Regions from separate parts of the Acetobacter oryzoeni genome, predicted to be linked through region 1. Evidence: riboswitches for the same ligand, from Rfam matches in the RefSeq annotation. Region 1 holds a riboswitch; the other holds the start of a gene.
What was found. A riboswitch is a leader RNA that binds a small molecule or an ion and turns the genes downstream of it on or off. The one in region 1 is predicted to bind cobalamin.

Region 2: another riboswitch for cobalamin. It lies ahead of EOV40_RS02135 (TonB-dependent receptor plug domain-containing protein); the one in region 1 lies ahead of EOV40_RS10690 (DUF1636 family protein).

What each region holds. Positions count from the first base shown of each region.
Region 1 is NZ_CP042808.1:2,298,685-2,306,130, forward strand. Features, by position in the region: gene cobN (cobaltochelatase subunit CobN) at 1-1,926, opposite strand, end outside; gene cobW (cobalamin biosynthesis protein CobW) at 1,946-2,998, opposite strand; gene EOV40_RS10690 (DUF1636 family protein) at 2,995-3,423, opposite strand; cobalamin riboswitch at 3,603-3,839, opposite strand; gene EOV40_RS10695 (MarR family winged helix-turn-helix transcriptional regulator) at 3,994-4,512, shown strand; gene EOV40_RS10700 (FUSC family protein) at 4,502-6,739, shown strand; gene EOV40_RS10705 (acetate uptake transporter) at 6,891-7,446, shown strand, end outside.
Region 2 is NZ_CP042808.1:434,181-441,626, forward strand. Features, by position in the region: gene EOV40_RS02125 (LysR family transcriptional regulator) at 96-1,019, shown strand; gene EOV40_RS02130 (Na+/H+ antiporter) at 1,085-2,794, shown strand; cobalamin riboswitch at 2,847-3,078, shown strand; gene EOV40_RS02135 (TonB-dependent receptor plug domain-containing protein) at 3,214-5,385, shown strand; gene EOV40_RS02140 (ABC transporter substrate-binding protein) at 5,385-6,296, shown strand; gene EOV40_RS02145 (FecCD family ABC transporter permease) at 6,293-7,306, shown strand; gene EOV40_RS02150 (ABC transporter ATP-binding protein) at 7,300-7,446, shown strand, end outside.

The DNA.
Region 1 (7,446 bases):
AGGATCCAGCCCATCTGCCTCAGCATATTCATCAATCAGGCGTTCGAGTTCCTGCGCCTCTGCCGAAAGTTCAGCCTGCATAACAGGGGGCGTCATATGGCCAATAATAACCGCACCCAAACGCCGGCGTGCAGCCGCAGCTTCGCCCGGATTATTAACAATAAATGGGTAAATAACTGGTAAATCACCTGTTAATACGGTTGGCCCACAAGATGGAGATAACGCCACGGCCTTACCGGGCAACCATTCCAGTGTGCCATGCGTACCTAAATGCACCATGGCATCGAGCTTTTTCACATGCTGCAACCACAAGTAAAACGCAACATATGCATGGCATGGCGGTGTATCAGGATCATGATACAGGGCTTTACGATCAGCCACCGCCCCTCTGTCTGGTTGCACAGCCAGAGAAATATTCCCTAGCTGAATGTAACGCAGGCAAAAAACACCATCTTTTACATTGGCATCCTGTTCAGGGTCACCCCATGCTGCACAAACAGATTGCACAAAAGCCGGATCTAAATCTGCCAAAAGCTGACGATAGAGCTTTGTATCAAGAACAGGCTTGGAGCAGCTATCAATCAAAGCAGAAGCAAGGGCTTTTGCATCAGGAGCATCTTCTGCTCCTATATTATAGCCTGCATGATGCAAGAATGTGAGAATGGAAGATGTAGATGCAAAACCATCCAATCCCACAGCATGCGCTATATGCGCTCCAGATTTTTCTAGCCCCGCGCCTGGATAATCAGACAGAATAATAGATATTTTCTTGTCTGGTTGTGGAATTTTCCGCAATCTAGCCCATGCAATTGCACGGCCTGCCACCAACTTTATACCTGGTTTATAAGGATCTCTGAACGCAGGCTGCCCGGGCTCAGCATCCTTTCTGAAAGAAATTGGAAAAGTTGCAATTGTACCATCCAACTCTGGCAAGACCACTTGCATGGCCATATCTGCCCGCGCCAGACCACGTGGGCTTTCTTCCCACAAAGCCTGTGTACATCCCGGCTGCAAAAGTTGCAGAATAGGCGCATCAGCCACATCCAATGGTGAAAAACCATTCTGGTTTCGTGCAGAAAAGCACGTTGCATCCAGAACAACATCAGGTTTTGCAGATTGTAGGTAATGGCTTACATCTTTAGAAACGGATGGATCCTTTAAAGAGGTAACATACACAATCTCTACAGCGCAGCCACGTTGTGCCAGTTCTTCTGCCAGAGATTCCGGGCCTGCCACATCCCCTACCAGCAAATGCGCGCGATACAGGAGTATGATCGCTTTTATCTGGAGTTGCGCCTGAGCTATGGCAGGAGAATAAGAACGATAGACACCCCATGCAGGCAATGCTTTGGGTTGTGTTCCCTTATCTTCCTGCATACCCGCAAGAGCAGACATGAGCCCTAATGCCGCACAGATGTTATCTGGGCCACCTTGCTGGAAAAAACCATTTAAGCGCGCGTAATGTTCAGCAGAAACGGTGGAAAGTTCTGCCAGCCGCCTATCTCCTCCTATATGTCCTACTTGTTGCTGCGCATCAGAGCTATGGCTTTGCAAAATATCACCAGGTAGCAAAGTTAGCGGCACACCTGTTTCACGGCTCCATGCCGCCAACTCTTCTGCCCCATAGCGCCAGTAATCCAAACCACCCAGCAACCGCACGACAACACAGCGCGCTTTTTGCAATGTAGTTTCAATATACAGATCAATCGACATAGGGTGGCGTAACCGTGCAAGACTTGTAACCTGCAAGGTAGGACGCAACGCGCTTCCTTCAGTTTGTGCACGTAAGAGAGCTTCTGCATGGCGCAGGGCCAGAAGATCGCTTTCTGTAAAAGAAAGTACAATCAGATCAGCTGAAGGAAGGTTAAGATCTTCCGCCACTTCCTGTTCATCAAGCGTCCGGTTTTCCCGCACCAAGAGATGCATAAGCCCACTCCGTCCTTAATCAGGCCGTTACCAATGTACCGCCAAGCGCCTTGGCTATGGCCGGAGCCTCCAGCCCCTTTTGCCCGATCACGACAATGCGGCCTTCTCGTCCATCATTGGCAGCAAGAGGACGATCAAATTCGTGCCGAAAACGCGTTCCCACACCCTGCACTGCCAAACGCATGGCCTTACCTGCCACTGCGGCAAAACCTTTCATGCGCAGCACATCATAACGGCGTGCTGTATCCTGCAAGAGCGTTAAAAACTGCTCCACACTCTGTTGCTCAGGCACACGCACCACAAAACTTTCGAAGTCATCATGTTCGTGTTCGCCATCTTCTGCATCATGATGGGAAGGACGAGCGGCCAGATCAGCTTCTGCCGCAGCTCCGATACCAAGCAATATGGCCGGATCTACCTTGCCTTCCGTGGCACGTACAATCTGCACAGGGCGCGGTGCTGTGTGGCGGATTTCATCTTCAACACGTGCGAGTGCATCTGCATCAAGCAGGTCTGTCTTGTTCAACACCACAAGATCTGCAGCGTTGATCTGATCTTCAAAAACCTCTGCCAAAGGGTTGTCATGATCTAGGGATGGGTCTGCTGCACGCTGCTGGGCAATAGCTTCCGGGTCATCTGCAAAACGGCCAGCAGCTACTGCTGGTGCATCCACTACGGTTATCACCCCATCAACAGTCATGCGGTTGCGCACTGTTGGCCACCCAAAGGCCTTGAGCAATGGTTTAGGCAGCGCCAGACCTGATGTTTCAATCACCACATGTTCTGGCGGATCGGCCCGATCTAGCAGGGCTTCCATTGTTGGCAGAAAATCATCTGCTACCGTGCAGCACAGGCAGCCATTGGTCAGTTCGACAATATCATCTTCCTTGCAGCCTTCCACGCCGCACCCGCGCAGAATTTCTCCATCAATGCCAAGAGAACCAAATTCGTTCACCACCACGGCAATGCGGTGCCCTGCTGCACGCTGAAGAAGATTGCGCAAAAGGGTTGTTTTGCCTGCCCCTAAAAAACCAGTGATAATGGTTACAGGCACGCGAGATGCGAGTGTCATGAAGGCTCCTGTTCATCATAAAGTTGTGCGGGAACACGCCCCAGCACCATATTGGAAAGAGATGCCGGACGGCGCGAAGGCATGACCGTGCCCCGCGCGGATTTTGCATAGAGTTGGGCATACGTCAGAAGATCTTCTGCTTTTTCAGCGCCCAGATGCCCTAATAACCATGTCCAACGCTCTGGCATGGCAATGGCTGCAGTGCATCCGCGATCACAGGCAGCCAGACACTGCACCTGACGCAACAGAACCGGAGCTTCCTGCCCAGCAGCTTCTGCTTCCTGCACCAAGGTCTGCAAACGTGCATACAACTGGGCACCCGGCGGCTGATCCATAGCAGGCCCACCACGCCGACATGTGACACACACATGCAAAACAGGGCGATTCTGAGGTGATTTTTGAGAAGAATCGGACGCTTCGGCCATGCTGTATCCCTGAAATAACTACCATTCTAAAAGAACGGCTGCTTGAAAAGGGGTGCAGATACCCGGCGCCCCTGCCCAGAGATGACAGAAGAAATGCACCCTATGGTGCATCTATGCCTGCCGGGCACCCCGCCAGCAGCAACGCCAGAACTTAATAATTAAGGCCCGCCTATATGCTTACGCATAAGGCACCAATGGCAGGTTTCCTGGCTTGTACCCACATATGCTCTCCCTTACAGGCCAGAACATAAAACAGCGTTCCCTACCTTCCCAGCCTGTACGTAGGCCAGTGGCACATTGGGCCAGAAAGCCCATACGGAACACCATGGGTAACTTACAGTTGCGGGGGCAGCGACGGCCTTGCACCGTTCTTCCCTTTTCATCCCGTAAAGGACACCATTAGCCCGCGCACAATGCGCATAAGCGGCCTTTGCTTTCAACCCGCAGTTTTAGCCCTGCAACTTTAAAAGTCTGCTGATCTGAAACAGGATTGAGGCTTCACGCTAATGTTCCTGTGCTTTGCAGCCTTATTTCCATTATTGACGCGCAAAACAGCTATGTTATATTCGTATGAATATACTTTATATGTCAAATATTCTTTCGCTAACTAATGAGGATTCCATGACCTCCCCACGCGTTCTGCCCACACTGGATGAAACGCGTTTTTCAGACATGGCGCTTACCTTCCGCATTATGCGGTTAGCCACCGTCTGGCGCACGCAACTGGACCGGGCCTTACGCCCGCATGGCATGACATTGGCCAGCATGCGCCCGATGGCTTATTTGATGATGATGCCCGATGGCGCCACGCAAAGTGATCTTGCAGCCGCCATGAATGTGGATTGCTCGGCACTGGTGCGTATTCTTGATTTGCTAGAAAAACAAAAGCTGATTACTCGCCTGCAGGATACGCGGGACCGGCGTGCCAAAAAACTTGTGCTTACTTCTGCTGGGCAGGAAAGATGCACGCTGTTCCATACCATTGCAGCGCAACTTGAGCAGAACGTTCGCCAGAACCTTACAGAAGATCAGGTACGTAGCTTAATTCATGATCTGTCCTGCATGCTGGAAACGCATCATGAACGCTAGATCTGAGCACAGCAGTCATACGCTCTTTTCCCTTAACACTCTATTATCCCGCTGCTTACCGGCCTTTTTTTCTGATGAAGCCCAATGGAATGCTTTTAAAGCTACCGCAGGTTATTCTGCCCGCGTGTTTTTGTGCATTGGCATTGCCGTTTTTCTGGCATTTATGTTCCAGCTTCATTCCCCCCTCAGTGCAGCCACAACTGTTCTTATTGTGGCAAACCCAACTGTAGGGGCCATGGTTTCAAAAAGCGTATGGCGTGTTATCGGCACAGTTATTGGGGCTGTTATTAGCGTTGGCATTATGGCCGTATTTGTACAGTCTCCCGTTCTGTATTTTGCAGCGCTTTCTGTTTTTGTAGGTATAGCCTGCATGGTGGCCACGTTTCTGCGCTTCTTTCGTGCCTATGCTGCCGTGCTAACCGGTTATACAATTGTTATTATTGCTGCACCCGCTTTTGCAGACCCAGACAATATCTTTCTTTCTGCAATGGGGCGCTTATCTGCCGTGGTAACAGGCGTGGTGGTAACAGCCTGCGTATTTATGGTGACAAGCCCGCGCAAACCCAGCGCGGTGATGGAAAAGCTGGGAAACGCTTTTCGGGATACCATTCTCCATGCAAAAAACTTTCATGCACAGGAAGGTCTTTCCGCCACACCGGAAGAACATGCGGCAGAAGAAAACAACCCATCTGAAACCACAGATACCGCAACCACAGGCACAGCATTCCGCAGCCTGCCACAACCCCTTTATGATAGCCGCAGCCGCCTTCTGGCAGGTATGGCCGGTTTAACACCAGCCATAGAATTTGCTGCTGCAGATGACCCAGATATGCAGGCCCGTATTTCTAACCTGCGTCTGGCTCTCAACCGTTTAACCGGGCTGATTGTCAGCTATCATCCCTATTGGTTAAACCTCTCTTTGGTGGATGCACAATCATGCCCCGTGCATCAGCATGTTGCCGAAACATTAGAGCACATTCTGCATTTTACAGAGCAACCCGGTTGGCTGGAAAACCCCGCACCAGTTTCTACCTGCCTGCATGATTGCCTGAAAAATCTGGAACAACTTTCACGCAATAATCCGGCACCCGGCTTGCTGGCAACACTAGATAATACGCGTGATATTCTGGTACAGATAGATCTGGCCCTGTACGATTTGACGAGCTTGCGCCGCGATCGTGAATCCTCTTACACGCGCCAATATCTGGAATGGCCAGTTGCCTTGCGTAATGGTGTGCGCGGCATGTTTATTGCGCTTCTGGCTGGCATGTTATGGTATGTTTTCCACTGGAGCGCAGGCCCTATGCTGATCCTGTATGTGGTGGCAGCCTCCAGCCTGCTTTCAACGGCGCCCTCTGCCGGCAAAGCAAGCCCCATGATGGCAACTGGGACGATGTTGGCCGTGCCTATGGGATTTTTATGCCATTCCCTGTTTTTACCCCGCATAGATGGCTACCCGCTTTTATGGCTGACGCTCTGCCTGTTTCTGCTGCCCGGTGTATGGCTACAATTTCACCCACGCTACAGCATTGGTGCATTTGGATATGCGGTGTTTTTCACCATGCTGCTCTCTATCAACAACCCTATTGTTTATAATGACCTGGCACTTACCAATAACTGGATGACCATGGTGGCAGCCTGCGTGCTTCTGGTGCTGGTTTTTCGGGTTATTTTACCGCCAGATCATCGGCTGGATGCTGCACGGTTAGTTTCTTCCCTTACGCGTAGCCTGCAACAACTGGCTCTTTCCCATAGCCGCAAGCCGGTGCAATGGATTGCATGGGAGGGTCTTCAACTTCAGAAAATTACGCGGTTGATGATGCGTCTTTCCTTTATTCCTTCCGGTATAGACAGGCAGGGATATACAGATGCAGCCTTTGCAACACTTTCCCTAGGAAGGCTCATTTTACGCCTGCGTTGGAATGCAGAACACGTAAAACTCAACACACAGGCGCGCTCTGCTCTTGAAAATGCCTTAAAAGCCTTTGCCATGTTACGTCATACACCATTAGCTACTGCAGATGCTTTGGAACAGGCTGCCGCCATTATTCATGCCACAACCACAGAGCATGAAGGTGCCTCTCTTATGCGGGATAGAACCATATCCTGCCTTATGCAGGCTGCCGGTATTATCCGCGCCATACCAGGATTTTATGATAAATACGGCCCCATCCATCGCTCTGTAGATGAAGCTGGCGCAGATGCATCCGTTTCTACGCTGGCTTAGTGGTGTTGTTATGGAATGAAATAAAAAGTTTCCTAAAAGAAAAGCCATAATGATGAATTTAATTTTATCAGCCTGTTTCTATTTATAAAGAACTTCTGCCCTGCCAGTTGCTTAATGCTTAAGTCATCACTCATAAAAAGAAGTATCTGGCATGGCATACTCCGAAACATCGCCTCCGGTGACATACCGAAGAGCCAACCCAGCTCCATTAGGTTTAATGGGGTTTGGGCTCACAACCGTTCTTCTCAATTTACATAATGCAGATCTGGTGCCTATGGGGTCTGCTATTTTGGCCATGGGGCTTACATTTGGAGGTGTGGCCCAAATTCTGGCAGGGATGCTGGAGTATGGTAACGGCAATACTTTTGGCATGACAGCTTTTACGGCTTACGGTGCATTCTGGCTTTCATTCGTGGCACTTATTAGCTTGCCGCATACTGGCATTGTGGATGCCAGCAGCCCTAATCTTGTAGGTAGTTACCTGCTGGCGTGGGGATTGTTCACTTTTATCATGTTTATAGCCTCACTACGCGCCACACGGGCACATCAGGTTATTTTCCTGAGCCTGACTGTTCTATTCGCCTTACTGGCCACGGGTGATATGCTGGCTATGCCAGTTGTTACACAGTTTGCTGGATATGAAGGATTGTTCTGCGGTTTTTCCGCCATCTATCTGGCTGCTTCCGAAATACTGGAAGAAGCATTCG
Region 2 (7,446 bases), 880 kb from region 1:
GTATCAGCTACAGTAGGCGGATAAAGCTGCCTGTTCTGACAACACTTGCCAGATTTCCCGAACAATGCAGGTGGCAGCCCAAAAGGCTAACGCGCATGGATAGGATAGATCTTTTTCGTATTTTTGCCCGCGTGGTAGAGGCGGCCAGTTTTACCCACGCGGCAGAAACCTTGGGCATGCCGCGTTCCAGCGTATCCGCCGCCGTGCAGCAGCTAGAAAGCCGCGTGGGGGCACGTTTGCTTACGCGCACAACACGCACAGTTACCCCCACGCCAGATGGCGCAGCCTTTTACGAACACTGCCTGCGCCTTGTGGCGGATGTGGAGGAAGCGGAAAACCTGTTCCGCCAGAGCGAAAGCGCTGTGCAGGGTGTGCTGCGTGTTAATATGCCCGGCCGCATTGGGCGGCTGATTGTAGCCCCGGCCTTGCCCGATTTTCTGGCAACATATCCCGGTCTTTCGGTAGAACTGGGGGTAACGGACAGGGCCGTGAACTTGGTGGAAGATGGGTTGGATTGCGTGCTACGCGTTGGGCCCTTGCAGGATTCCGGCCTGATTGCCCGCCGCATGGGGGAGCTTGAACTTATAAACGTGGCCAGCCCCATATATCTTAAGCAGCGCGGCACACCCCAATGCCCGACAGATTTGCTGAAAGGGCACGAGGCTGTGCGTTATGCCTCCCCCCAGAATGGCCGGGTAGAGCAATGGGAGTGGGAGGAACACGGCCATACCCACACGCTGGATGTGCCGGGCCGCGTAACGGTTAACAGCGCAGAGGCTTTAATAGCCTGCACACTGGCCGGGCTGGGGGTGATGCAGATACCCGCTTACGATGTGCGCTCTTACCTGCATACAGGCCAGTTGGTGGAAATACTGCCCCAGTGGCGTGCGGCACCGCTGCCTATGGCGCTGCTTTATCCGCACAGGCGGCACCTTTCCATGCGGGTGCAGGTGTTTGCCACATGGTTGGAAAATTTGGTGCGCCAGCAGGTTTTGCGTCCTGTTTCCGCCATGCCGTAAAGCGGGTGTGTTTCTGCAGAATGTCCGTTGCATAAACACCCAAACACGCCCAAAGAGCGCAGGCCATGTTGACCATAGAAAACATTCTGCTGCTGCTTTTGCTGGCGGCAGTCAGCAGCCTGCTTGTTGCCCTGTTTAAACAGAAGGTGCCGCAGCCGGTTATCCTTATCATTCTGGGTGTGTTTGCTGCGGTGGCGGGCATGCATGTCAGCTTGCAGCCAGATATGTTCATGTTTGTGTTTCTGCCGCCATTGCTGTTTGCAGATTCATTTCGCATGCCATTGCGTGAGTTTGCAGAACTGCGCGGCCCCATTCTGTTTCTGGCCTTTGGGCTTGTGGTGCTCAGCACGCTGGTATGTGGCTATGCTATCCACTGGATTGTGCCAGAGCTGGGCCTGCCCATCTGCTTTACACTGGCGGCTGCACTTTCCCCCACAGATACGGTTGCGGTTTCCAGCCTTATTGAAGGGCGCAAGGTGCCCAACCGGCTGTTGCAGATTTTATCGGGCGAGGCCCTGTTTAATGATGCCTCCGGCCTTGTGTGCTTTCGCTTTGCCATGGCCGATGCCCTTACGGGTGAGTTCTCTTACAGGCAGGCTTTTGGCACGTTCCTAATGGTGGCGCTGGGCGGCCTGTTGGTGGGCGCTGCGGTGGCATGGCTGGCTGTTAAGCTCAACCGCGTGCTGGTGCGCCGTGGGTATGATGATCCGCAATCCCAGATCATCTTTGTGCTGCTCTTGCCGTTTTTAATGTACGCCGCGGCAGAAGCGGTGGACTGCTCGGGCATTCTGGCCGCCGTGGCAGGCTGCATGGTGCTCAAACTTTCTGGCATGATAGAGGACACCGCCACTTTTACCCGCCTGCAGGCCACAACGGTCTGGAACATTGTCAGCTACGTTTTTAACGCGCTTATCTTTTTGTTTCTGGGCATGCAGTTGCCAGAACTGTTGCAACATGGCGTGGCGCTGGGCCGGAAATATGATGTGGCCTTGTGGCAGGTTGGCCTGTTTGTGGTGCAGATATACGCCATTATGCTGGCCATGCGCTTTGCAGGTGTATGGACATCCGTTTTCGGCCGTTGGGTGGTGGCGCGCATTGGCAGCCTGCCGTTTGAACCCACAGGTTTTGCAGGCAGCATGTTGCTGACATTTGCTGGCGTGCGCGGGGCCGTTACGCTGGCGGCTGTACTTTCCCTGCCCGAAGGCACGGATGGCACAGATGCCTTTCCCATGCGCGATGCCGTGGTGGTGGCCGCTACCGGGGTGATTGTTCTTTCCCTGCTGGCAGCCAGTGTGTTCATTCCGCTGTGTTTGCGCTTTTTGCCGCAGGAGACGGTGGACAAGAACGCGCAGGAAGAAAACATGGCCCGCCAGAAGCTGATACGCGCAGCCCTTGCGGTGCTGACAAAAGCGCGCGCGCAACCGCCAGCGCCCAACCCAAACAGCACAGCACTGGCAAAGCCCGAGGGGCAGAATGCAGATGAAGCCCTGCGGCAGGAGGTGATAGACCGCCTGTATCAGCTGTATCACAGCCGTTTGGAAGAAGAGGACGAAACGCCGCGCATCACACCGCTAGACCGCAGCCGCGCCCTGCGCCATGCGCGTATGGAACTGGCGCTGCGCCTGCAACTGCTGCGGGCCGAACGGCAGGCCATGCGGGATATGACATCGCGCAGCGAGATTAACGACCAGACAGAATGGAAGCTCCAGCAGGAACTGGATTATGAGGAGCAGGTTATCCGCTCCCAGTCTCAACGCCTCCCGCGTGAAGCCTAAAGCCAGCCGCCGCGTTGGGGCGTGCTTTTGTTGACAAGCCACCCCCAGCCTGTAAACCACACCGCATGATGGTTTCCCCCAAGGGGAATGAAAAGGGAACCGGGTGCCCGCGCCATTGCCTGCAATGGTTTTGCGATATTCCCGGGCTGTCCCCGCAACTGTAAGCGGCATGGATGTGCACGCACGGCGCAAAGCGCTGGCCCACTGGAACAAACCTTTCCGGGAAGGGGTGCCACAACCGAAAAACCGCAAGCCAGGAGACCTGCCATCAGCACACAGTTGCAGACGGGGCATGTCAGCCGGGGTGTGCTGGCAGGCTGGGCAAGCGGTCAGCCAATGGGGTGGTTTGTGCCCTGTGGTGGAAAAAGCCGGGCCAAGTCTCGTGGCAACGCTGTTAAACCGCGAGATTGCCTTAACCCATGCGCCTAAAAAACCTTTTGCTTACCGGCTCTTCCCTGCTGCTGGTAGAAACCACTGCCGCCATTGCGGCAGATGCCACAAGCCCCGCTACATCAACGGGTAAAAACACCGTTGCTGCCAAAGTGGCCGTAACACCTGCCGCCACCGCTCCGGCGCAAAAGGCGCCTATCTCTCATGCAGCGGAGGGTGCGCAAGCTGTGCAGGCCCGCAGTGCGCAGGCTTACCCGGATTACGTTACGGTAAGTGCGGCACGCCACCCCATGCGGGCGGATGAAATTGGCACGGCCATGACGATTGTGACAGAAAAGCAGATCCTCACCCAGCAGCGCCGCACGCTTACAGATATTCTGGTCCGCCAACCGGGGCTGAATGTGGTGCGTTCGGGTGGCTTTGGCGGCACCACCTCCATTTTCATGCGCGGCAACAATGCCAACGAGGTGAAAGTGCGGCTGGATGGCATGGATATTAACGATGGCAGCTCCACCTCCGGCGCGTTTGATGCTGCGCAGTTTGTTACCGATGGCATGGGCCGCATAGAAATTTTGCGCGGGCCACAAAGTGGCCTGTACGGGGCAGATGCCATGGCCGGGGTTATTGATATTACCACAGCACAGGGGCAGGGCAGGTTTACGCCTTTTGTGCGGGTGGAAGGTGGATCTTACGGCACGTTCAATCAGGTTATAGGCGCGCGCGGCAGTAAGGGAAAGTTTCATTACAATGTTGAACTTTCCCATTACCGGCAGGATGGTTTTCATGAAATCCCGCGCTATATCGGCCGCTATTTTGGCGCAGACAAGGAACAGCGCCACCGGGGGGACAGAAACGATAACCGCTCCGCCAACATTCGCTTGGGCTATGATGTCACCCATAATTTTGATCTGGGGCTGACGGCCCGGCTGATACAGAGCAACCTGCACACCTACAGCGCCTATAATATGGAAGATGAATATTACAGTCGGCTAGGATATTACGGTGATGTAGGGAGCGAGCGTGAACACACCACGCAAAATCAGGACATTGTGCGGGGCACGGCGCATTTATCCTCATTCGGGGGCAGGTTCGATCAGGTGATTGGTCTGGGGTATATGACAGGCCGCAGAAGCTGGACAGAAACCGGCACCACGCTGGAAGGTGATGCCTTGCAGTATGACCCCACATATTACCGCACCAGCCGCATTAAAATAGATTGGCACGGCACTGTTAATCTGGACAAATACGGATCTCTGCTTGTGGGGGCAGAGCATTTTCATGATACGTTCAATTCCAGCCAAGGGAACAGTGCAGCATCTTCCACACCGTTCAGCACCAGCGCGGGCATGGATACCACAGCAGGCTATGGGCAGTATCAGGGCAACTGGAACAAGATTTTATATGGCGCGGCCAATATCCGGTATGATGCCAATTCCCGCTACGGCAATTACGTGACGTGGCGTGTGGCTCCGGCCATTCATATTCCGCACAGCGGCACGGTTATCAAGGCCAGTGCGGGCAGTGGCTTTCATGGCCCTTCATTGTATCAGCTTTTTGCCAACCAGATTTCCACCAGCTATGCGGAAAAAGGTAACCCCAACCTGCGGGCCGAACGCCTGATAGGGTATGATGTGGGCGTGGAACAAACGCTGGCGCATGACAAACTGCATTTTGGGGCCACATGGTATGAAAACCATGTGCGCAATCTTATTCAGTCTGTCAGTTCCTACGAAAATTACTATTCCACCTATTCCTACAATAACGTGGCCCGTGCCCGCATGTATGGCGTAGAAGCGTATCTGGATTGGAAAGCGCTGGATACGCTTGATTTCAACCTGAACTATACATGGACCCACGCGCGAGATGCCTCTACCGGCCAAGCCCTCCAGCGCCGCCCGCAGCACAAGTTCAACTTCAACACCACATGGCAGCCGGTGGATGGGCTCTCGCTTTCGGGCAATATTCTGTATGTCAGCGGTTCGCGCGATACGCCGGTTATTTCTGATACGTACCAGTATTGCAGCACATGCGGCAAAGACCACGGATATTTCACCATAGATCTGGCGGCCAGTTATAAAATCAACCGCTATGTCACCGTATTTGCGCGGGCAGATAACCTGCTCAACCGCCAGTATGAAAGCCCTATAGGCTACCTTCAGCCTGGCCGCGCAGGCTATGGCGGCTTTACGCTGAATTACTGATGCAGCTTTCCGTCTTCCTTCGCCGGGTGGTTGTGTGTGCATGGGGTGCTACCCTTGCGGCGTTTGCACCCGGTGCGGCATGGGCGGAGCGTGTGGCATCGCTCAACCTGTGCACAGATCAACTGGCCCTTATGTTGGCAGATCACAAGGATATTATAGGCGTATCCACCCTTGCGCGGGATTGTACGGAATCTGTGTTGTGCCAGCAGGCGCAGGATGTGCCGGTGTTGCAATCCACCGCAGAAACAGTGCTGGCCGCCAAGCCCGATGTGGTGCTGGCAGGCCGCTTTACGGCACGCTTGGCTGTGCGGGCCGCCAAGGAGGTAGGGGCCAAGGTGCTTACGTTGCCGCCTGCATCCTCCTTGGCGGATATTCCAGATCAGATCATGCAGGTTGCCAATGCGGTGGGGCAGCCAGAACGCGGGCGGCAACTTGTGGCGGCGTTTCAGGCCCGGTTGGCAGAAATAGCCACAACCCGCCAGGTGTCAGACCCCATAGCCGTGGTGTATGAGGCCAACGGTTTTGTGGTGCACGCCCATAGCCTGCCAGATGATGTGCTGGCCCGTGCCGGTTTGCGCAACTTCGCCACCACGGCAGGCACACCCCCCTTGGGTGGGCGCGTGCCGCTGGAGGTGCTGTTGGCGTATCACCCGGATTTATTGGTGAGAGACCCTTCCGGCCCCGGCCATTCCCTTGCGCAGGCCATGCTGTCCAACCCGGTTATGCTGGCTATGTTTGCGCCGCCGCATGTTGTGGATGTGCCAGCCCGCCTGTGGCTTTGTGGGTTGCCGCAAACGCTGGATGCCGTTGCCACATTACGCCATGCGCGGGATGGTATTGTGGCTGATGCTGCAAGGCATGTTTCACATCCCCCCATAGCACAACCCACGGTAAAGGAGACCCAACCATGAAGCCCCTGCGCCCTGTTGTGCTGAACACCCTGCTGGCGTTGCTGGTGGCTGTTATGGCTGTGGCCTCCCTATGGTGGGGGGAAAGCAGCATTAACGTGCCTGCGGCTTTGGCAGATTGGTGGAACGGTGCCCATTCCATAGGCGCGGTCATTATGGGGCAGTTGCGCCTGCCGCGCATGTTGCTGGCCCTTATGGTCGGTGGCACGTTGGGGCTAAGTGGTGCGGTGCTGCAAGGTTATTTGCGCAACCCGCTGGCAGATCCTGGCCTTTTAGGTGTTTCTGGCGGGGCGGCCCTTGGGGCTGTGTGCGTGTTTTATACAGGGCTTTTTCAAATTGCCTCGGCATTGCTGCCGTTGGGCGGCTTGGCCGGTGCATTGGTAACAGCCATGTTGTTGGTGGCCTTGGTAGGGCGCGGCGGGGCATTGGTGCTGTTGTTGGCCGGTGCGGCCGTTAGCAGCTTCACGGCTGCCCTTACGGCACTGGTGCTCAACCTGGTGCCCAGCCCCTATGCTACTTTTGAAATTATGCATTGGCTTATGGGGTCTTTAACAGATCGCACATTAAATGATGTGCTGCTGGCCTTGCCCGGTGTGGTGGCGGGTTGCGCCCTGCTTATGGGCTGTGCCCGCGCGCTGGATGCCCTTACAATGGGGGAAGATGTTGCCCAGAGCCTCGGCTTTCGGCTGGGGGGTGTAAGGGGCGTGCAAATGCGCGTGGTTGTGGGCACCGCATTGGCTGTGGGGTCCTGCGTTGCGGTTTCTGGCGCTATCGGGTTTGTGGGGCTGGTAGTGCCGCATTTGCTGCGGCCTTTGGCGGGGCATCGGCCATCTCGGCTGATGGTGCCAGCCTTTTTGGGTGGTGCTGCGCTTTTGCTGGCGGCAGATTTGGCTGTGCGGTTAATGGCCGGGCGTACAGAGTTGCAGTTGGGCGTGGTTACGGCCTTGGTGGGTGCGCCTGTGTTCTTCCACCGTGTGATCCTGTTTAGAAAACGGAATATGCTGTCATGCTGAATGTGCAGAATGTTGGCTTCAGCATAGAAGGCGCGCAGCTTCTCCAATCCGCCAGCGTGCGGTTTGAGGCCGGGAGTGTGACAGCCCTGATAGGCCCCAATGGTGCAGGCAAAAGCACATTGTTGCGCATTATGGCGGGG